DNA from 4 places in the Enterobacter sp. Taxon_8 genome. Region 4 is predicted to be linked to each of the others. Evidence: predicted binding sites of a transcription regulator. Region 4 holds the regulator's gene; each other region holds the start of a gene.
The links. The regulator PurR, encoded in region 4, represses purine synthesis genes. The targets are predictions, from matches to a motif close to CANGCAAACGTTTGCNTG.

Region 1 (5,781 bases), 2.3 Mb from region 4:
GCGGTTGGCCTGTTTACGCTCTTCCGTCTGGACGACCTTCTCAGGCAGGCCGCAAATCAACGACGCGGTATCCGGGCGCATCTGCGCTTCGAAGGCATACGGGTCGGCTTTAATGCGTAGCTTGCCGTTGGCGTCGATCATCTCGAATTTATAAAGCTGCCCGGGGTGCGCCCCGGGGATAAACAGCTCCCAGATGCCGGTTTCCCGGCGCAGGCGCATCGGGTGTCGGCGACCGTCCCAGTAGTTGAACTGGCCTACAACGGAGACGCGCTGGGCGTTAGGCGCCCACACGGCGAACCGCGTGCCGGTAATGCCATCCATGGTATCGGCATGGGCACCCAGCGTTTCATAAGGGCGAAGATGCGTTCCTTCGGAGAGCAGCCAGGCGTCCATCTCTTTTAAGAGCGGACCAAAGCTGTAAGGATCGTCAATCAGGTTTTGCTGACCGTGCCAGAGAACGGCGAGCTGATAGCGAAAAGGGTTTTTACGACGGGGCATTACGCCCGAGAAGAAGCCACGCGAATCGAGGCATTCAAGATTACCGACCTTGCGGCCAGTTTTGGGTTCAATCACCCAAACTTCTGTGGCATCCGGTAATAGCGCCCGAACTTCCAGACCCGCCTCAGTACGATGCATCCCAAGCACAGAAAAGGGGTCAGCGAAATGACCCGCAATAAGCGCATTAATCACGTCTCTATCCACACGATCGGACATGGTATTCATCCTGTTTTTTATGTCGTCCTTTTTAAGCGCTCCGGGACGACTTTTAATGTGACCTGAACGGGACAGCACAAAAATGTGCATCCATTCTGCTCCGTTCGAACCTCAGGTAAGAAATGACTCTTCCTTAAAGCATAGCCAACGCTCTAGATGACTCCTGATAAAAAATAAGACATCCGCGTGTTACTCCATGTAGTACGCAAAAAAAAGGGGTGAAAATCACCCCCGGTAGTTAACAAATTATTACGCCAGCTGGCGCAGCATGCGGCGCAGCGGCTCGGCGGCGCCCCACAGGAGCTGATCGCCGACGGTGAACGCGGAGAGATACTCCGGCCCCATGTTCAGCTTGCGCAGACGGCCAACCGGCGTGGTCAGCGTGCCGGTAACGGCAGCCGGGGTCAGCTCGCGCATGGTGATATCGCGATCGTTTGGAATTACTTTTGCCCACGGGTTGTGCGCGGCCAGCAGCTCTTCCACGGTCGGAATAGACACATCTTTTTTCAGTTTAATGGTGAAGGCCTGGCTGTGGCAGCGCAGCGCGCCGATACGCACGCACAGACCGTCAACCGGAATGGTGTTCGCGGTCGCGAGGATTTTGTTGGTCTCAGCCTGGCCCTTCCACTCTTCGCGGGTCTGGCCGTTATCCAGCTGTTTGTCGATCCACGGGATCAGACCGCCGGCCAGCGGTACGCCAAAGTTATCCACCGGCAGCTCGCCGCTGCGGGTCAGCTGGGTGACCTTACGCTCGATATCCAGAATAGCGGATGCCGGGTTTGCCAGCTCGGTCGCAACGCTCTGGTGCAGCTGGCCCATCTGGGTCAGCAGCTCGCGCATATGGCGCGCGCCGCCGCCGGACGCGGCCTGGTAGGTCGCCACGGAGACCCACTCCACCAGATCCTGAGCGAACAGGCCGCCGAGGGACATCAGCATCAGGCTGACGGTGCAGTTGCCGCCAACAAAAGTTTTTACGCCGTTGTTCAGGCCATCGGTGATCACGCCCTGGTTCACCGGGTCGAGAATGATGATGGCATCATCTTTCATGCGCAGCGACGAGGCCGCGTCAATCCAGTAGCCCTGCCAGCCGCTTTCACGCAGCTTTGGATAGATTTCGTTGGTATAATCGCCGCCCTGGCACGTCACAATAATGTCGAGTGCCTTCAGCGCTTCCAGATCGTAAGCATCCTGCAACGTGCCTGTGGTACCACCAAAGGACGGAGCAGCCTGGCCGAGCTGGGAAGTGGAGAAGAAGACCGGGCGGATAGCGTCGAAATCGCGCTCTTCAACCATGCGTTGCATGAGTACAGAGCCGACCATACCGCGCCAGCCGATAAAACCAACGTTTTTCATAGCATTTTTTTCCTGCTGAGGGTGTGTGCTGATTGTGCAAGCCAGTATTGAACTGGGATATGCTTCACATTACAAAATGCTGCCAAAGTCGCAAGCGAAATTAATCGATGATTGCCCGGCAATCAGAAAAAGCGCTAATCATCGAAATAACACTACTAAGTATCAGGGATAATTTAAAGATGAGTGAAATCATTTCCGCGGCGGTTTTATTGATCCTGATTATGGATCCACTGGGTAACTTGCCGATCTTCATGTCGGTGCTGAAGCACACCGAACCGAAGCGCCGCCGGGCGATCATGATCCGCGAGCTGCTCATCGCCCTGCTGGTGATGTTTATCTTCCTGTTTGCGGGTGAAAAAATCCTCGCATTCCTGAACCTGCGCGCCGAAACCGTGTCGATTTCCGGCGGGATTATTCTTTTCCTGATTGCGATTAAGATGATTTTCCCGAGCGCGGAAGGCAGCAGCAGCGGCCTGCCTGCGGGTGAAGAGCCGTTTATTGTGCCGCTGGCGATTCCCCTCGTTGCCGGGCCGACCATTCTGGCCACGCTGATGCTGCTGTCGCACCAGTATCCGAACCAGATGAGCCATCTGGTGATTGCCCTGCTGATTGCCTGGGGCGGAACATTTATTATCCTGCTGCAGTCATCTCTGTTCCTGCGCCTGCTGGGCGAAAAAGGGGTAAACGCGCTGGAGCGCCTGATGGGGCTGATTCTGGTAATGATGGCAACGCAGATGTTCCTGGACGGCATTCGGGCGTGGATGAAGGGATGACTTTCTCCCTCTCCCTGTGGGAGAGGGCCGGGGTGAGGGCATCAGGCCGCAGAGGCGCCCACTCAGCCCTTACGAATCAAATACCGGTACGGCAGCGTTTCTGTCTGCTGTGCCACCAGCTCATGCTCCATAAAGGTACAAAAACCGGGAATATCGCGCGTGGTGGCCGGGTCGTCGGCAACGATCAGCAGCGTTTCACCGGTCTGCATGTTGCGCACGGTTTTACGTACCATCATTACCGGTTCCGGGCAGCGAAGGCCCTGGGCATCAAGAGTGTGGTCTGGGCAGGAAAACAGGTCGGTCATGATCTTCTCGGTCTGATAAAAACGGCTGTAGTTTACGCCCGGTTGCGATCAATGCAAACCAGGTTAACGATTGCGTAAAAACTAACCATTGCAATGTCCTGACAAAGCAGTATCATGCTGCGGTTTTTATTGGGTTCCCTCACCCCAACGTATAAAAAGGTCACAATATGACGCAGTTTTCTGAATCTCAGCGCGTAAAAGCGTTGTTCTGGCTTTCGCTTTTCCATTTGCTGGTGATCACCTCCAGCAACTATCTGGTGCAGCTCCCGATCTCCATCTTTGGTTTCCATACCACCTGGGGCGCGTTTAGTTTCCCGTTTATTTTCCTCGCGACGGATTTGACCGTGCGTATTTTTGGCGCACCGCTCGCTCGCCGTATTATTTTTTCGGTCATGCTCCCGGCACTGTTCATCTCGTACGTGATTTCGTCTCTGTTTTATATGGGAAGCTGGCAGGGCTTTGAGGCGTTAACCCACTTCAACCTGTTCGTTGCCCGCATCGCCGCGGCAAGCTTTATGGCCTACGCGCTGGGGCAGATCCTCGACGTGCATGTGTTTAACCGCCTGCGTCAGAATCATCGCTGGTGGATGGCGCCAACCGCCTCCACGCTGTTCGGTAACGTGAGCGATACTCTGGCCTTCTTCTTCATCGCCTTCTGGCGCAGCCCGGATGCGTTCATGGCCGAGCACTGGATGGAAATCGCGCTGGTGGACTACTGCTTCAAGGTCCTCATCAGCATTGTTTTCTTCCTGCCGATGTACGGCGTGCTGCTCAATATGCTGCTGAAAAGGCTGGCAGATAAATCTGAAATCACAGCATTGCAGGCTGGTTAAGGGTTCGCTTTATCAGTTGTGATAAGATGAGCGAATGAGCCGTTATGGCCGTTTATCGAAAGGAAGAAGTCAATGCGCAATCTGGTTAAATATGTCGGGATTGGCCTGCTGGTTGTGGGTCTTGCAGCCTGTGATAACAGCGACACGAAAACGCCTGCTCAGGGCGCATCCGCAGAAAGCAATGCGACCGGCCAGCCGGTGAATCTGATGGATGGCAAACTCAGTTTCTCTCTGCCAGCCGATATGACTGACCAGAGCGGCAAGCTGGGCACCCAGGCGAACAACATGCACGTTTACTCCGACGCAACCGGGCAGAAAGCGGTCATTGTGATTGTGGGCGACGACACCAGCGAAGACCTGGCCGTCCTGTCCAAACGTCTTGAAGATCAGCAGCGCGGCCGCGACCCGCAGCTGCAGGTCGTGACCAATAAATCCATCGAGCTGAAAGGCCATAAGCTGCAGCAGCTCGACAGCATCATCTCCGCAAAAGGCCAGACCGCTTACTCCTCTGTCGTGCTGGGCAAGGTCGATAACAAACTGCTGACCCTGCAGATCACCCTGCCAGCGGAAGATCAGCAGAAAGCGCAGACGGCCGCTGAAAACATCATTAACACCATCGTGATCCAGTAACGCTTCACGACGATGACGTGGCCTCCGGTGCCTGCACCGTGGGCCATTTTTTTAGCCGCCACGTCAGCAGCAGCGCAATAACAACCAGACCCGCCGCGGCAAGATAGATCACCGGCACGCCTGCCCAGGCCATCACCAGCCCCGCCAGCGGGCCGGTAATGCCTAAAGACATATCCATGAATACCGTATAGGTCGCCAGCGCCGCCCCCTGATTCTGCTGCGGCACGGCTTTTACCGCCACCACGCCCAGCGCCGGGAAGACCAGGGAAAAGCCAGCCCCCGCGAGGAACACGCCCACTTTGGCGACCCACGGCACCATCGCAATTCCGGTCAGCAGCAGCCCGACAATTTCTATCGCAAAGCAGATCATCGCCACATTCAGCCCGCCGAGACGGTTGATGCCGTTAGGGAAAAGCAGGCGGGCACCTACAAACGCACAGCTAAACAGGGTTAACGCAAAGGCCGCGCCGTCCCAGCCTTTGGCGTCGTAGAACAGGGTGATGAAGGTCGCAATTACGCCAAAGCCGGTGGTTGCCAGCGCCAGGGCCATGCCGTACGGCCAGACGCGCCCCAGCACCGCCCGAAACGGCAGCGGCTTGCCTTTGCTGGCCTTAACTTTCGGACGCGGCAGCGCAAAGAGAATTGCCAGCAGCGCGACCGCCATAATGGTGATAGACAGCCCATACAGCCCGCCAAGCGCATAGCAGGCCACGCCGAGCGGCGCCCCGAGGGCCATTGCCCCGTAGGTGACAATCCCGTTCCAGGAGATCACCCGGCCAATGTGCGGCGCGCCGACAACCCCAACGCCCCAGAGCGTCGAGCCGGTTCCCGCCAGGCTTTGTCCGATGCCGAGAATGACGCGGCCCAGACAGAGCAGCGCCAGGCTGACCAGCGGCCAGTGGCTGGTTGCGGCAGCCAGCAGGTAGCTCAGGCCACTGAGGAAACAGCCGCATAAACCCACCACCACAATGCTTTTTGGACCGAACAGGTCCGCGTAGCGCCCGGCATGGGGGCGACTCAGGAGCGTGGCGAAATATTGCAGGCTGATGACCAGCCCCGCCCAGAAGGCGCTGAAGCCCATCACGTCATGGACATAGCCCGGCAGGACCGCCAGCGGCAGGCCAATGGTCAGATAGCTGGCAAAGTTGAAAATCACAACGGAAACGATGCGCA
Region 2 (5,781 bases), 260 kb from region 4:
CTCGCGTGGGTGACCATGCCCCTTGCAGGGTCCAGTCCGTCGCCGCACCTAAAACAGGCAGCCAGGCTTTTTGCGCAATGCCGCCCAGCCCCACCACGCCTACGCGTAATTTTTTCACCGTCAGTCTCCCAGATGTGCCAGCAAGGCATCCAGACGCTGTTTCAGCCCGGCGACCTCTTCTTCCAGCGCTTCTACGCGCGCGACAAGAGTGTCAGTGCCTGCTGAGGATACCGCGTCGCTCTCCACGGTAGCGACATCGACGTCGCCGCTGAACAGATGCATATAGCGGCTTTCACGTTTGCCCGGCTCGCGCGCCAGACGCACCACGTACGGGCCGTCTTCGCGAGAAGCCAGCCCTTCCAGGGTCTGCTCGACCTCCTGCATATCGCTGAACTCATGCATACGGGAAGCGCGCGTGCGCAGTTCTCCCGGCGTCTGCGCCCCGCGCAGCAGCAGCGTGGTGATGACCGCCACTTCCGCGCTGCTCAACTTCAGGTCACCGAATTCGGAGTTACAAAAGCGCTGTTCGTACTTGGTCACGCGGTTGCCGAAGCCGCTGACGGTGCGCAAATAGTGGCGTTTTACCAGCGCATCCAGCACGTCCTGAACGTTATGCTCGCTGAGGTTCATCACCGGCTCGCGGTTGGTTTTCTGGTTGCAGGCCATGGTCACGGCGTTGACGGAGAGCGGATACTGCTCCGGCGTGGTGACCTGTTTTTCGAGTAAGCACCCAATCACGCGCGCTTCTGTACCGTTTAGCTGATACTTCATCTTTTCTCCTTAACGACCTGCGGTCCAGTCCCGGGTGGTTAACGCCGTCAGAACGTGGTCGCGCCACTCTCCGTCTATCAACAGATAGTCTTTGGCGTAACCCTCTTTCTCGAACCCTAAACGCGCCAGCAAATTGCCGCTGCGCTGATTATGCGGCATATAGTTCGCCATGATGCGATGGATATGCTGCGTGCGTTGCATATAGCGGATCGCCACCGTTAACGCCTCGTACATCAGCCCCTGTCCCTGCCATTTCTGGCCGATGGAGTAGCCAAGGTAGCAGGCGTGAAACGACCCGCGCACCACGTTTGAAAAATTGGCGATCCCGATAATCTCTTTCTCTTCGGGATCCAGCAGCGCGAAATAAAACGCGCTGCCCTGCTTGTGAAATTCCGTAATCATGCTGAGGCGCGCCTGCCAGCCGGAAGGGTAACAATGGCTCTCATCCCGAACGGGTTCCCATGGTTTTAAAAACTGGCGATTCTCGGCGTAATAATCCGCCAGACGCCAGGCATCACGCTCATGCACCAGACGAACGACCAGCCTGTCCGTTGTCAGACGCACTTTTGGCACATTACTGCGATAGCCAAACATCGATCCCACTCCTTCCCGTCACTTCTGCTTACCCATTAGCTTTACTATACCTGCGCCTGCGCCGTCTGTGAAAACAGTGACATACCATTTTTCTCGCTTTTCACTATTTTCGATGAGAACTCTCTATCAAAGCAGCCTTTTGATAAAAAAATATTGTCACGCCCGGGGGTGGGAAAAAACGCGGCGACAACGCAGAATGTTAGCGTGCTCACCATCTTATTTTCCCTGGAGGGAAAATGTCCCGCGTATCACAGGCCAGGAGCCTGGGTAAATATTTCCTGCTCGTCGATAACATGCTGGTCGTGCTCGGCTTTTTTGTCGTTTTTCCCCTTATATCGATCCGCTTTGTCGATCAAATGGGCTGGGCGGCATTAATGGTCGGCATTGCCCTGGGGCTACGCCAGTTTGTCCAGCAGGGTCTGGGCGTCTTTGGCGGGGCCATTGCCGACCGCTTTGGCGCTAAACCGATGATCGTTACCGGTATGCTGCTGCGCGCGGCAGGGTTTGCCACGATGGCGGTCGCCCAGGAGCCCTGGCTGCTCTGGTTCTCCTGCTTTCTCTCCGGCATCGGGGGCACGCTGTTCGATCCGCCACGTACCGCGCTGGTGGTGAAGCTGATTCGCCCTCAGCACCGCGGCCGTTTCTTCTCGATTCTGATGATGCAGGACAGTGCCGGGGCGGTTATCGGCGCCCTGCTGGGAAGCTGGCTGCTGCAGTATGACTTCCGTCTGGTCTGTGCGGCTGGGGCGGTGCTCTTTATTCTGTGCGCGCTGTTTAATGGCCTGTTCCTGCCCGCCTGGAAGCTGTCGACGGTCAAAGCGCCGGTCCGGGAAGGGCTTGGCCGGGTCCTGCGCGACAGGCGTTTTGTCACCTATGTGTTGACCCTGACGGGCTACTACATGCTGGCCGTACAGGTCATGCTGATGCTGCCGATCATGGTTAACGATATTGCGGGCACGCCTGCAGCCGTAAAATGGATGTACGCCATTGAAGCCTGCCTGTCGTTAACGCTGCTTTATCCGATTGCCCGCTGGAGCGAACGGCATTTTCGTCTGGAGCATCGCCTGATGGCCGGGCTGCTCCTGATGACGCTGAGCATGATGCCGATCGGTCTGGTGAACTCTCTCCAGCAGCTGTTTACGCTGATTTGCACGTTCTATATTGGCTCAATCATCGCCGAGCCTGCCCGCGAAACGCTGAGCGCCTCGCTTGCGGATGCGCGTGCGCGCGGCAGCTATATGGGGTTCAGCCGCCTGGGGCTGGCGCTCGGCGGGGCATTAGGTTACGCCGGGGGCGGCTGGTTGTTTGATGCCGGCAAAGCGTTAAATCAACCTGAACTCCCGTGGATGATGCTGGGCGCGGTGGGCTTTATGACGCTACTCGCCCTGTGGTGGCAGTTCAGCCAGAAACGCAGTGCGAGCGGCATGCTCGAGCCTGGCGCGTAGCCTTTCCCTCGGGCGGGAGCCTCTCCCGCCCCACTTCTCAGTTTTTTCTGCTGGTTTCTGCCAATTCACGCTGACATACTGGCGTAACAGGACAGAAGCGCCGATTTTTCGTTGAGGAACACTATGAAGAAAATTGTCTTTGCCGCTGCATTAGTTGTCAGCGGCCTGCTGGTTGGCTGTAACCAGCTCACGCAATATACCGTCAGTGAACAGGAAATTAATCAGGCGCTGGAAAAGCATAACAATTTCTCGAAAGACATTGGCGTGCCGGGGCTGGCAGACGCGCATATCGTGCTCACAAACCTGAGTAGCCAGATCGGACGTGAAGAGCCAAACAAAGTCACACTGGCCGGTGATGCGGACCTCGATATGTCCTCCCTGTTTGGCAATCAGAAAGCCAACATTAAGCTCAAGCTGAAGGCACTCCCTGTTTTCAACAAAGAGAAAGGGGCGATTTTCCTGCAGGAGATGGAAGTGGTCGATGCGCAGGTGTCTCCGGACAAGATGGCACCGGTTCTGCAAACCCTGATGCCCTATCTGAACCAGTCGCTGCGTAATTATTTTAACCAGCAGCCCGCGTACGTCTTAAGTGAAGACAAAAGCAAGGGTGAAGCCCTGGCGAAAAAATACGCAAAGGGCATAGAGGTGAAACCGGGCGAAATTATCATTCCTTTCACCGATTAACCTGAAGGGCGCTGCGGCGCCCTTTTTTTTCACGGAAAAGTGTGCAAACGAAAACGTTTCCGCTTATGATTTGTGTCCGGCAAAAACAGCCATCCTTATGACTGATTCCTGACAAGCCGGAGCTTCCATGACTGCACAACCCCAGGTTCTTAAAATCCGCCGCCCTGACGACTGGCATATCCATCTGCGCGATGGCGATATGCTGAAAACCGTCGTGCCTTATACCAGCGAAATTTATGGCCGCGCGATTGTCATGCCTAACCTGGTTCCACCAGTCACCACCGTCGATGCCGCGATAGCCTATCGCCAGCGCATCCTGGATGCCGTGCCTGCGGGACACGATTTTACCCCGCTGATGACCTGCTATCTGACCGACTCGCTGGACCCGAACGAAGTGGAGCGTGGGTTTAACGAAGGCGTCTTTACGGCAGCGAAACTCTACCCGGCGAATGCCACCACCAACTCCAGCCACGGCGTCACCAGCATTGATGCCATCATGCCGGTTCTGGAACGCATGCAGAAACTGGGTATGCCGCTGCTGGTCCATGGTGAAGTCACGCACGCGGAGATTGATATCTTCGACCGTGAAGCCCGTTTTATCGAGACCGTGATGGAGCCTTTGCGCCAGCGCCTGCCCGCGCTAAAGGTGGTATTTGAGCATATCACCACCAAAGACGCGGCAGAGTACGTGCGTGACGGCAACGATCTTATCGCTGCCACCATTACGCCACAGCACCTGATGTTTAACCGTAACCACATGCTGGTGGGCGGGGTGCGCCCTCACCTCTACTGTCTGCCTATCCTCAAGCGCAACATCCACCAGCAGGCGCTGCGCGAGCTGGTCGCCAGCGGGTTCTCCCGCGCGTTCCTCGGTACCGACTCCGCACCTCACGCCCGCCATCGTAAAGAGGCGAGCTGCGGCTGCGCAGGCTGCTTCAACGCCCCAACGGCGCTTGCCAGCTACGCAACCGTATTTGAAGAGATGAACGCGCTGGAACATTTCGAAGCATTCTGCTCCCTTAACGGCCCGCGCTTCTACGGCCTGCCGGTCAACGACACCTTCATCGAGCTGGAGCGGAAAGCGAGCCACGTTGAGGAGTCCATTGCCCTGACGGATGATACGCTGATCCCATTCCTGGCGGGTGAAACCGTTAACTGGACGGTAAAACGTTAAAAAATCAATCCCCCTTGTTGTCAAAAAGATAATATACCTGTATAAATAAACAGTATATTACACAGGGGGCATTTATGCGTATTGAAGTCACCATAGCCAAAACTACCGTTCTGCCTGCCGGCGCGCTTGATGCACTGGCAGGCGAATTATCCCGCCGTATTAACAACACCTTTCCCGATAACGCGGGTGCCGTAACGGTGCGTTACGCCTCGGCGAACAACCTCTCCGTCATTGGTGCTGCGAAAGAAGATAAAGATCGCATCAGCGAAATCCTGCAGGAAACGTGGGAAAGCGCAGACGACTGGTTTATCACAGATTAACACTGCTCCCTCATTGTGTTTTTTGCCGGGTCGCCCCGGCTTTTTTTTGTCTAAAAATCCTGCAAGTTCAAATTAATTCGGCATCTTCTTTAAGAATCGTGAACAAGATGGTGTTTTATTGTTCGAACAATCCTAAAAAGCAGAAAAATGTGTTGCCAGCTGTTTATTTTTCCCGTCGGAACCCTTATTACTTGGTATACTGAAGATGCTTTCAGAAAAACATGCATTGAACCTCAAAGCCGTTGTCTTCTAACACGCATTAAGGGGGTTATAATGGAAAAGAATAGTGAAGTGATCCAGACCCATCCACTTGTAGGCTGGGATATCAGTACCGTAGATAGCTACGATGCGCTGATGCTGCGTTTGCACTACCAGACCCCGAATCAACTCAACCGTGAAGAAGCGGAAGTTGGACAGACGCTGTGGCTAACAACAGACGTCGCCCGTCAGTTTATTTCTATTTTAGAAGCAGGTATTGCAAAAATAGAATCTGGCGACTATCAGGAAAATGAGTATAAACGGCACTAAGCTTATGCCCACTTTTCTCTCTACAGGCACCCTCGCGGTGCCTTATTTATTTCTCCCTTGTCTAACCCCGCGTTGTTAATTACTCTGCTAACAAAACATCAGTTTACGAGATGCATATGAGATACGACTTAATCATTATTGGTAGCGGCTCCGTGGGTTCCGCCGCCGGTTATTACGCAACACAGGCAGGCCTGAAGGTCCTGATGATCGATGCCCATCTTCCTCCTCATTCGGAGGGCAGCCATCATGGCGATACCCGCCTCAT
Region 3 (5,781 bases), 930 kb from region 4:
ATACGCAGCGGCTGACGCAGGTTCTCCTGCGGGTACAGGTCCTGGGTATCGGCATTCAGCTCGTCCCAGCGCACGGTCATGGCCGGATCGTCAGCCAGAACGGTTTCACTGCTGGTGAGAATAGCATGGCTTTGCGCGCGCAGACGTTGCACATCGCGCCTTGCCTGTGGAGAAGTGATCCACTGGCTTTCACCGTTTGCCATTGCCGTACGGCCGTCCAGCGAGGCGCCCAGCTTGAGCTGAATATACGGGAACCCCGTGCGCATGCGCTTCAGGAAACCTTCATTAAGCGCTTCCGCATCCTGCATCATCAGACCATGGCTGACGTCAATGCCTTCCTGCTGCAGGCGATACAGACCGCGTCCAGCCACCTGCGGATTTGGGTCCTGCATCGATGCGACCACGCGTGAAACACCCGCCGCGATCAACGCTTCACAGCACGGCGGCGTACGCCCGTGATGGCTGCAGGGCTCCAGCGTGACGTAGGCTGTGGCACCGCGCGCCTTCTCACCGGCCATGCGCAACGCATGAACCTCGGCATGCGGTTCGCCCGCCCGATAGTGAAACCCCTCTCCTACAATCTCGCCATCGTTGACGATAACGCACCCGACGTTCGGGTTGGGATGGGTAGTAAAACGGCCGCGCTGCGCCAGCTTCATGGCTCGCGCCATGTAAATCTCATCCTGCATGAGCTTAATCCTGTAAGCGGGCGATCTCTTCGCCAAACTCTTTGATGTCTTCGAAGCTGCGGTAGACCGAGGCGAAGCGGATATAGGCGACCTTATCGAGCTTTTTCAACTGCTCCATCACCAGGTTGCCGATCATTTTGCTTGGCACTTCACGCTCACCCAAACCACGAAGGTAAGATTTTATGTGGTTTAACGCCATCTCCACGTCGTCCGCGCTGACGGGACGTTTTTCGAGGGCCTTCAGCATCCCGCTGCGCAGTTTCTCTTCGTTAAACGGCTCGCGCACGTCGTTACTTTTTACCACGCGCGGCATTACCAGCTCTGCAACCTCAAAGGTCGTGAAACGCTCGTTGCACACCAGACACTGCCGACGACGGCGTACGGATGACCCTTCGCCCACAAGACGAGAGTCGATGACTTTGGTATCCACAGCGGAGCAGAATGGGCAATGCATACGGTATCCCTGTTATCTGGTTAACTAATTTTCATTTTACCCTGATCTGGCCTGACAACAAAGGAAGAGCTTTTTGAGACAAAGGATCTATATCTCACATGATGATGCTGGCTACCATTAAGGCGATCCGTTATTTCAAGGAAATAAACGCAATGACAAGACGTTACCTGAAAATATTGCTGGTGGGGAGCCTCTTCACCCTTAGCGCCTGTGCACAGCAAACCGAAGTCCGTCAGTTGAAACAGAGCGTCAATACGCTCAATACGGCGATGGACAAGCTGAACAAAGAAACGGTGAAAATCACCCAGCAAAACGCGCTGAATGCCAAATCCAGCAGCGGGGTTTATCTGCTGCCGGGCGCGAATACGCCTGCGCGTCTCAATAGTCAGATCGGCACGCTAAAAATGTCTCTGGTGAATGTGGCGGCGAACGCAGATGGTACTCGCGCAACATTACGCATCCAGGGAGAGTCCAACGATCCGCTGCCAGCCTTCAGCGGCACCGTCGAGTGGGGGCAGATCCAGGGCACAACGGAGAACTACCAGGAGGTGAACGTGAAGAATCAGCTCTTCACCGCCCCGGCCAGTGTTTTAGCACCAAGCGATGTGGATATTCCGCTTCAGTTAAGCGGCGTTACGCCGGAACAGTTAGGCTTTATCCGCATTCACGACATTCAACCCGCCGCGCACTAATCCCCTCCTTTTTAGCGGAGCGCAATGTCACTCCGCTAACATTTACATTTCGTATGGATTGGCAACATAAATGATTGCCGCTACAATCCCGCCCGTTTAAAGTACGCAAACGTGAACGCAATCGATTACGCGTGTGAGAGATATGTGAAACAACACATATTTTTGTGAGCAGGGATTCCTATAATAGGCACCGCAGAAACACGAAATATTTAGAAACGCAATTCGCGCATTTTTCACTCCCGAAAGGGAATTTCAATCAGTGGCATGATTATGAAAAAAACATTACTCGCAGCTGGCGCCGTGCTGGCACTTTCTTCCTCTTTCACTGTTAACGCAGCGGAAAACGATAAACCACAATACCTCTCCGACTGGTGGCACCAGAGCGTTAACGTAGTCGGCAGCTACCACACCCGTTTCGGACCACAGATCCGCAACGATACCTACCTGGAGTACGAAGCATTCGCCAAGAAAGACTGGTTTGATTTCTACGGCTACATGGATGCACCGGTCTTCTTCGGCGGTAACTCTCAGGCTAAAGGTATCTGGAACCATGGCTCCCCTCTGTTCATGGAAATCGAACCACGCTTCTCCATCGACAAGCTGACCGGCACCGACCTCAGCTTCGGTCCGTTCAAAGAGTGGTACTTCGCGAACAACTATATCTACGACATGGGCCGCAACGAGTCAGGTCGTCAGAGCACCTGGTATATGGGTCTGGGTACGGACATCGACACCGGCCTGCCAATGAGCCTGTCCCTGAACGTTTACGCGAAATACCAGTGGCAGAACTACGGTGCAGAAAACCAGAATGAGTGGGATGGCTACCGTTTCAAAGTGAAATACTTTGTACCAATCACTCAGCTGTGGGGCGGTAACCTGAGCTACATCGGCTTCACCAACTTCGACTGGGGTTCAGAACTGGGAGATAAGAGCGGTTACGCAGAGAACGGTATTAAACAGCGTACTAACGACTCCATCGCCTCCAGCCACATCCTGGCGCTGAACTACGATCACTGGCACTACTCTGTAGTGGCGCGTTACTGGCACAACGGCGGCCAGTGGAACGACGACGCCGACCTGAATTGGATGAAAGAAAACGTCCGTTCTACCGGTTGGGGTGGTTACCTGGTTGTAGGTTACAACTTCTAATCAGTGTGGGTTTCGCCCGGTGGCGCTACGCTTACCGGGCCTACGACCCAAATGTAGGCCGGGTAAGGCGTAGCCGCCACCCGGCCTTTTACTGCTTCACCTTCCGCAAAAAATCCGCCAGAGACCTGTCCGCGCTCTCGCTAAAACGCCTCTCCGTAGCCACAATATTGAGGCATCGGTCGAGCCGGAAACAGCGATAGTCATCGCGCCGTTCACACCACGCAGCCAGCAGCCAGCGCTCTCCCCAGAAGAATAGCCCCAGCGGCTGAACCTCACGTTTAGACAGCTGTCCGGCTTCATCACGGTAATGCAGCGCCAGCACGCGCTGGGCGGAAATCGCCTGATGAATCATGTCAAAATCGCTGCGGGAGTGGCTTTGCATGCAAAAGTCCGGGGCGTAGATCCGCGTCTGCTCCGCCTTTCGGCGGCTCTCCTCGGGCAGAATCGCCAGCACCTTCTCCTGAGCCGACTCCAGCTCGCGCGACAGCGATTCCCCACCCCAGGTTTTGAGCAGGCGAATCGCGACGATCAGCGCCTCGGACTCCTTATTTGTCAGCATCAGCGGCGGCAGGTCAAAGCCCGACATCAGCCGATATCCACTTCCCGCCTCACCTTCCACCGGCACGCCGGAAAGCGACAGGTCGCGGATATCGCGATATACCGTGCGCTCGGACACGCCAAGCCGGTCCGCGAGATGCGCTGCCGTTGTCAGACGCCTGCCCCGCAGGATCTGCACAATCTGAAACAAACGGTCAGCGCGTCGGGTCATAACTTTGTCCGCTCTCAGGCAGGTTGATGGAGCCCGACGCGGTTGCCCTCGCTGTCGGTAAACAAGGCGATAGTGCCAATGCCATGCGGCAGTTCCAGCGGGCCAAACACGCACTCGCCGCCCGCAGAAGCGATGCGATCGAGCGTGGCCGCCAGATTAGCAGTATGCAGGTAAATAATAGCGCCCTGCAAAGACGGTGTAACGCCGTCAAATTTTGCCAGTGCGCCTCCGGTACCCGGATCCTCATGCGGGAAAACGGCCAGCTCCGCACAGTCCATTTTCTCGCGACGCAGCGCAAGCTGCATCACGGGCTCATAAAATTTGATGGCGCGATCCATATCCGAGACCGGAATTTCAAACCAGTTAATGACGCTTTTCATACATCCTCCTGCCTGTTGTTTGGGTTCAGAAGGAGTCTACGACAGGGCTCCTGACAGCATACTGTCAGGAGTGTTTGTCAGGAGCAGATAAAAAAAATCCCGGTCAACCGACCGGGATTTCGATAACGCGCTAAACGTCGCCTTACGGCAGAATGGACGGCTGATCCGCCCCTTCTTTCTCGACTTTCTGCTGGAGCAGGTGCTCGCGCTTCATGCCGAGTTTCAGTGCCAGGGCGGACGCAACGTAGATAGACGACGCCGTACCGATGGTGACACCAATCAGCATGGTCAGCGAGAAGCCTTCCAGTACCGGACCACCGAAGAGGAACAGCATCAGGATCACCATCAGGGTAGTACCGGAGGTGATCAAGGTACGGTGCAGCGTCTGGGTCAACGACACGTTAAAGATTTCGTACGGCGTACCGCGACGGATCTTACGGAAGTTTTCACGAATACGGTCAGATACCACGATACTGTCGTTCAGCGAGTAACCGATAACGGACATCAGTGATGCCACGATCGTCAGGTCAATCTCAATGTGGAACAGCGACAGTATGCCCATGGTGATCACCACGTCGTGCGCCAGGGCGATAACCACACCGGCCGCCAGTCGCCACTCAAAGCGGAAACCGACGTACACCAGGATGGAGATCAGCGCCACCAGCAGCGCCATCGCACCGGTCTGCGCCAGGTCAGCACCTACGCTTGGGCCGACGAACTCAATACGCTTAACCGCCGCGTTCTGGCTGGTTGTTTCGTTAATCACGCTAACAACCTTACTGCCCAGCTCCTGGCTGCCGTTGGCATCGTGCACCGGCGGCATACGTACCATGATGTCGCGGCTGCTGCCGAAGTTCTGCAGCAGCGGCTCTTCAAAGCCCGCTTTCTGCAGCGATTCGCGCATCTGGTCCATATCGACCGGTTTTTCCAGGGAGATCTCAATTACCGTACCACCGGTAAAATCGAGCCCCCAGTTAAAGCCTTTCACGCCCATAATGACGATGGACAGAATCAGCAGGAAACCTGAAATGCCGAAGGCCCAGTAGTCCCAGCGCATAAAGTCCCAGACTTTACGGCCGTGGTTCAATTGTTCAACAGTATATTCCTGTGCCACAACGCACTCCTCAGATAGACAGCTTTTTGACGCGCTTGCCGCCGTACAGCAGGTTCACGATGGCACGGGTGCCGACAATAGCGGTAAACATTGACGTTGCGACACCGATACCGGTTGTAATCGCAAAGCCTTTGATAGCGCCGGTACCCACTGCATACAGGATAAGAACCTTGATCAGTGTTGTTACGTTCGCATCGAAGATAGAGCTGAACGCGCCTTTATAACCTTCGTCAATCGCCTGCTGAACAGAACGACCGTTGCTCAACTCTTCTTTGATACGTTCGTTAATCAGTACGTTGGCGTCGACCGCCACCGCAAGGGTCAGAACGATACCCGCAATACCCGGCATGGTCAGAGTCGCCCCCGGCAGCAGGGACATGATGCCGATAATCAGCACCAGGTTCGCAATCAGCGCAGAGGTCGCAATCAGACCAAACTTCTTATAGAAGAAGATCATGAACAGAATAGAGACCACCAGACCGGCCAGACACGCTTCCAGGCCCTGCTGGATGTTTTGCATACCCAGAGTTGGAC
Region 4 (5,781 bases):
AGCGCCGAGACCACCAGGCTTGCCAGGAAGCACAAACCCAGCTGCAGGGTGTTCTGCAGCGCGGCGGCGCGGCCTGTTGCCTGCGGGAATGGACGCAGCGCCTGCGCCACAACGATAGGGTAAATCGCCCCGTTCGCAATGGCCATCACGCAGAACGGGATCAAAATTTCGGCCAGACCGGCACCCGGAATAAAGCCAACGGCCCAGGTCCCGATGACGCTCAGCGCATAGAGCACCAGCAGCCATGGCAGCATCTGCTGGCCTTCCCATTTTTGCAGCGCCGCGCGACAGCCGTACCCGCCCACAAGGAACGCGATTGTCTGCGGAACATAGCTCAGGCCGATGGCTGCCGGGCTGTAGCCCATATCGTGCAGAATGAACGGCGAGCCGGTGAGCCATGCGAAGAAGCTTGCCGAGCAGGCGGCATAGATCAGGACATTCCCGCGATACGCTTTGGCGCTCAACAGTGAGGTGAAGGTAATCGGCTTCGCGTCGGCATGCGCCTCTTTTTTATGCGCAGGCTTGAGGGCAAACGCCGGCAGCATCAGCACCAGCGTGATGGCAAACAGCGTGGCAAAAATGGCCTGCCAGTCAAAGTGCGCGAGGATCCAGCTGCCCAGCAGCGGAGCCAGGGCAGGGGAGAGGCCCACCAGCGGCATAATGGTGGCGAAAATACGGTTTGTGCGGTTAGCCGGGTAGTAGTCAGTCACCAGCGCCTGCCAGGTCACGGCCGCGGCACAGACGCCCACGGCCTGAACGAAGCGCAGCACCAGCAGCCAGGTGGCGTCGCGTACCCATAACATCCCCAGGCACCCCACCGCAAAAATGGCCAGACCCAGCAGCAGTACCGGTTTACGACCAAAGCGATCCGAGAGCGGTCCCCAGAGCAGCTGTGCAAAAGCAAAACCGGCGAGGAACAAACTCAGGCTGGCACTGATGGCGGCAGCGGGGGTTTGCAAATCTTCCTGCATCGCGGCAAAAGCCGGCAGGTACATATCGGTGGCCAAAAAGCCCAGCACGCTTAAGCCGCCGAGCCAGACTAAAAAACCGTTCCTGGGTTGCATTATTTTATTCTCCTGAGGAGGCAGGTATACATTGGCGCTGAGTGTAGGGAGTGCAAAGCCGCTTGTGAAACGCTAATATTTGGCGGGTGCATTCAAATTTTTTGCAGGCAGAAAATGTGGTCAGATTATTCTCTTGAAGTGGTCGATGCTGTCGCGCGTAACGGCAGCTTCAGCGGTGCGGCGCAGGAGCTGCACCGCGTCCCTTCGGCCATCAGCTACACGGTGCGTCAACTGGAGGAGTGGCTGGCGGTTCCGCTGTTTGAGCGGCGGCATCGTGACGTGGAATTGACGCCCGCCGGGGCGTGGTTTTTGAAGGAAGGGCGTTCTGTTATCAAAAAAATGCAGATCACCCGCGAACAGTGCCAGCAGATCGCCAACGGCTGGCGGGGACATCTTTCCATCGCGGTGGATAACATCGTGAAGCCGGAACGCACCCGACAGATGATTGTCGATTTCTATCGTCATTTCTCTGACGTTGAGCTGCGGGTCTCGCAGGAGGTGTTCAACGGGGTGTGGGATGCGCTGGCGGACGGCAGGGCGGAGATGGCGATTGGCGCGACGCAGGCGATCCCGGTCGGGGGACGTTACGCCTTTCGCGACATGGGGATGCTGAGCTGGAAATGCGTGGTGGCCAGCGATCATCCTCTGGCAGCGATGGACGGGCCGCTTAGCGACGATACGCTGCGCAACTGGCCCTCGCTGGTGCTGGAGGATACGTCCCGTTCATTGCCCAAGCGTATCACCTGGCTTCTGGACAACCAGCGGCGGGTGGTGGCTCCGGACTGGGAATCGTCGGCGACGTGCCTCAGTGCCGGACTGTGCGTCGCGATGGTGCCCGTTCATTTTGCGCGTCCGCGCATCAATACCGGCGAATGGGTTGAACTGACGCTGGAAAATCCGTTCCCGGACGCGGCCTGCTGCCTGACCTGGCAACAAAATGATGTCTCGCCCGCCATGGCCTGGCTGCTGGATTATCTGGGGGACAGCGAAACGCTGAACCGGGAATGGTTACGGGAGCCAGCGTAGCTGGCCCCGTAAAGGGATTAACGACGGTAGTCGCGGAACGGACCGTCCGCAACGGAACGGCGTTCAATCAGGCGCGGGTGAACTTCAATGGACTGCGACTCTTCGCGCTTGTTGACGATCCTGTCGAGCAGCATATTGAAGGCCGTTTCGCCCAGCGAATCTTTCGGCTGGTGAATGGTGGTCAGCGCAGGGGTGAAGAAGCGCGCGTTACGCACGTTGTCATACCCGATCACGGAAATATCCTGCGGTACGCGCAGACCCAGTTCATCGGCGGCGCAGAGCGCGCCCATGGCCATGATGTCACCCCCGCAGAAAACGGCGGTCGGACGGTGCGGCTGGGAAACGATCTGCTGCATTGCGCGGTAGCCTGATTCCGGCTCAAAGTCGCCCTGCACGATCCAGTTTTCCGGCACGGTGATCAGCGCTTCTTCCATCGCTTTCATAAAACCGGCAAGACGGCCCGCCCCGGTGTTGCGCTCCAGCGGACCCGGGATCACGCCAATCTCGCGGTGACCGCGTTCGATCAGGTAACGGCCGGCCATATAACCGCCTTCAAAGGCATTGTCGATAACGGAGTCGGTGAAATCTGCACGCGCTTCGCCCCAGTCCATAACGACCATGGGGATGTGGCGATACTCTTCGAGCATCGACAGCACGGATTCCGGGTACTCGGAACACATCACCAGCAGGCCGTCAACGCGCTTCTGAGCCATCATCGACAGGTAGGCGCGCTGTTTTTCAATGCTGTTCCACGCGTTGCCCAGAATCAGGGTATAGCCTTTCTGGAAGCAGTTTTTTTCAACCGCTTCAATGATCTCGGCAAAATAGGCCGCTTCACTACTGGTCGCCAGCAATCCAATGGACTTGGTGTGATTAACCTTAAGGCTACGCGCGACCGCACTTGGCGAATAATGCAGCTCCTTGATCGCTGCCCAGACGGCGTTGCGCGTCTCTTCCGCCACAAAGCGGGTTTTGTTAATTACATGTGATACGGTTGTAGTGGAAACGTTTGCGCGTTTTGCTACGTCTTTAATTGTTGCCATTAAATGTCACTCCAGACCATATCCTAAGCTCCTGAAAAACTTGAAGGTAAACGTTTGCCTTCTCTCACCCTTATCACGCAATCTTGAATTGCGGCACGCCGGGAAAACGACACGGGACGTCAGGAGGGGGTCAATGGCCGGTACGCTAATAAATTTAGCGTGGAATTTTGTCCTATCTTGATGAAAAGGGGAAGAGGTAAAGTGGTTATCAGTATAAATCCAGGAAGATTTTTGACGTAATCTGTGCAAAAATGAGCAAGCTCACTTTTCGTGTGGGGATTAAAAGGAGAAAAATTGATGAGTTCCGATCTTAAGTTTTCGCTGTTCACCACCGTTGTTGTGCTGGCTCTGATTGTTGTGGCCGGTCTGACGGCTGCGCTGCACTGATTTACGCGGAGGGAGAGCCTTCTCCCTCCCGACTCCCCGGATTGTTACTTCTCTGGCAAAAATCTTTTGCCATTTTGTTAACTTCTCATTTTTTGTGATTGATGTCATGCTTTCCGCTTCTTTGTTCTGTGTCACCACGTGACACGGCATCCGGAGTTTACGCATGAAAATCAATTTTCCCCTGCTGGCCCTGGCGATTGGCGCTTTTGGGATTGGCACCACTGAATTCTCCCCGATGGGGTTACTGCCCGTCATCGCCCGCGGCGTGGACGTCTCGATCCCTGCGGCTGGCATGTTGATCAGCGCCTACGCTATCGGCGTGATGGTGGGGGCGCCGCTGATGACGCTTCTCCTTTCTCATCGCGCGCGCCGCAATGCGCTGATTTTCCTGATGGCGATTTTCACCCTCGGCAACGTGCTTTCGGCCATTTCGCCGGACTACACCACGCTGATGCTGTCGCGTATTCTGACAAGCCTCAACCACGGCGCGTTCTTTGGGCTGGGGTCGGTCGTGGCGGCAAGCGTGGTGCCAAAACATAAGCAGGCGAGCGCCGTGGCCACCATGTTTATGGGGCTGACCATCGCTAACATCGGCGGTGTTCCTGCTGCAACCTGGCTGGGAGAAGCGATCGGCTGGCGTATGTCTTTCCTGGCGACGGCCGGGCTGGGCGTGGTCGCGATGGTGGCATTGTTCTTCTCCCTGCCGAAAGGCAGCGCCGGAGAACGTCCGGAAGTGCGTAAGGAGCTGTCGGTGCTGGTGCGCCCGCAGGTGCTTTCCGCGCTGCTTACCACCGTTCTCGGGGCAGGGGCGATGTTTACCCTCTATACCTATATTTCACCGGTACTGCACGATATCACCCACGCAACGCCTCTCTTTGTGACCGCGATGCTGGTGCTGATTGGCGTGGGCTTCTCGATTGGCAACTATCTCGGCGGGAAATTTGCCGACCGTTCCGTGAGCGGGACGCTGAAGGGCTTCTTAACCCTGCTGATTGTCATCATGATCGCCATTCCGTGGCTGGCGCGTAACGAGTTTGGCGCCGCGATGGCGATGGTCGTCTGGGGTGCAGCAACGTTCGCCGTGGTGCCACCGCTGCAGATGCGCGTGATGCGTGTTGCGCATGAAGCGCCGGGCCTCTCATCCTCGGTCAATATCGGTGCCTTTAACCTGGGCAATGCGCTCGGTGCGGCGGCCGGTGGGGCCGTGATTTCAGGTGGTCTGGGATACAGCTTTGTGCCGGTGATGGGGGCAATCATTGCCGCGCTCGGCCTGCTGTTGGTGATGATGTCGGGTCGTAAACAGCCAGAAGCAGCCTGCGCTGCGGAATAAACCAAAAACGCAGAAGGGCGAACCCTTCTGCGTGTCTTTTACGCGGCGAAGTTCTTCGCCACAAAGTCCCAGTTAACCAGTGCCCAGAAGTGTTCCAGGTAGTTCGGGCGCGCGTTACGGTAATCGATGTAGTAAGCGTGTTCCCATACGTCCACGGTCATCAGCGGCTTCGCGCTGGTGGTCAGCGGGGTGCCCGCGTTAGAGGTGGATACGATAGCCAGTTTGCCATCCGCCTCTTTAACCAGCCACGTCCAGCCTGAACCGAAGTTCTTGATGGCTGCATCGGTAAATTTCGCTTTGAAATCTGCGAAGTTGCCAAATGCGGCGTTGATAGCGGTAGCCAGTTCACCGACAGGTTCACCGCCGGCATTCGGCGCCAGGCAGTGCCAGTAGAAGGTGTGGTTCCACACCTGAGCGGCGTTGTTGAATACGCCACCCTCAGAGCTGCGGACGATCTCTTCCAGCGTTTTGCCTTCAAAATCGGTGCCCTTGATCAGGTTGTTCAGGTTGGTGACGTAAGTCTGGTGATGTTTGCCGTAGTGATATTCCAGGGTTTCCGCAGAAATGTGCGGTGCCAGGGCGTCTTTTGCATACGGTAGTGCAGGTAATTCGAACGACATTGCTTCTCTCCTTATTGTATTTTGCGTTGCCAATAACCACACAGACAACAAGGACAGGATAGCAAATTGAAAGGGTATGCAAAAGAGGAACTTACCCTGCCACGGGTGTGGCAGGGCAGGGGTTAGCGAATGGTTTTCGGCGTCATCACGCGGCGTGCGCCGACGTAGTGGCGTACCCAGTAGTCTTCACTGAGAGAGGTGATCTGAATATCCTGACCGCTACGTGGAGACTGGATGAATTTTCCGTTGCCTACATAGACGCCAACGTGGTCAGCCGTCCCGCGGCCTTGGGTGCGGAAGAACACCAGATC

Region 1: the regulator PurR is predicted to act here: its motif matches at 3,205-3,222, upstream of tusA (sulfurtransferase TusA).
Region 2: the regulator PurR is predicted to act here: its motif matches at 3,541-3,558, upstream of pyrC (dihydroorotase).
Region 3: the regulator PurR is predicted to act here: its motif matches at 1,950-1,967, upstream of AC4IBF_RS16870 (nucleoside-specific channel-forming protein Tsx).

The regions. Positions count from the first base shown of each region.
Region 1 covers NZ_CM177989.1:323,521-329,301, reverse strand. Annotated here, with positions in the region: gene glgB (1,4-alpha-glucan branching enzyme) at 1-714, opposite strand, end outside; gene asd (aspartate-semialdehyde dehydrogenase) at 964-2,067, opposite strand; gene yhgN (NAAT family transporter YhgN) at 2,247-2,840, shown strand; gene tusA (sulfurtransferase TusA) at 2,903-3,145, opposite strand; gene AC4IBF_RS01500 (7-cyano-7-deazaguanine/7-aminomethyl-7-deazaguanine transporter) at 3,313-3,978, shown strand; gene AC4IBF_RS01495 (DcrB family lipoprotein) at 4,051-4,608, shown strand; gene AC4IBF_RS01490 (MFS transporter) at 4,613-5,781, opposite strand, start outside.
Region 2 covers NZ_CM177989.1:2,869,147-2,874,927, forward strand. Annotated here, with positions in the region: gene AC4IBF_RS13675 (Gfo/Idh/MocA family protein) at 1-118, opposite strand, end outside; gene AC4IBF_RS13680 (YceH family protein) at 121-771, opposite strand; gene rimJ (ribosomal protein S5-alanine N-acetyltransferase) at 781-1,365, opposite strand; gene mdtH (multidrug efflux MFS transporter MdtH) at 1,602-2,810, shown strand; gene AC4IBF_RS13695 (lipoprotein) at 2,934-3,494, shown strand; gene pyrC (dihydroorotase) at 3,622-4,668, shown strand; gene dinI (DNA damage-inducible protein I) at 4,743-4,988, shown strand; gene bssS (biofilm formation regulator BssS) at 5,262-5,516, shown strand; gene solA (N-methyl-L-tryptophan oxidase) at 5,633-5,781, shown strand, end outside.
Region 3 covers NZ_CM177989.1:3,532,217-3,537,997, forward strand. Annotated here, with positions in the region: gene ribD (bifunctional diaminohydroxyphosphoribosylaminopyrimidine deaminase/5-amino-6-(5-phosphoribosylamino)uracil reductase RibD) at 1-689, opposite strand, end outside; gene nrdR (transcriptional regulator NrdR) at 694-1,143, opposite strand; gene AC4IBF_RS16865 (SadB/YajI family lipoprotein) at 1,296-1,835, shown strand; gene AC4IBF_RS16870 (nucleoside-specific channel-forming protein Tsx) at 2,106-2,984, shown strand; gene AC4IBF_RS16875 (helix-turn-helix transcriptional regulator) at 3,073-3,753, opposite strand; gene AC4IBF_RS16880 (VOC family protein) at 3,768-4,133, opposite strand; gene secF (protein translocase subunit SecF) at 4,276-5,247, opposite strand; gene secD (protein translocase subunit SecD) at 5,258-5,781, opposite strand, start outside.
Region 4 covers NZ_CM177989.1:2,604,775-2,610,555, reverse strand. Annotated here, with positions in the region: gene punC (purine nucleoside transporter PunC) at 1-1,064, opposite strand, end outside; gene punR (DNA-binding transcriptional activator PunR) at 1,179-2,090, shown strand; gene purR (HTH-type transcriptional repressor PurR) at 2,108-3,133, opposite strand; gene cydH (cytochrome bd-I oxidase subunit CydH) at 3,431-3,520, shown strand; gene AC4IBF_RS12280 (MFS transporter) at 3,684-4,850, shown strand; gene sodB (superoxide dismutase [Fe]) at 4,889-5,470, opposite strand; gene AC4IBF_RS12270 (C40 family peptidase) at 5,593-5,781, opposite strand, start outside.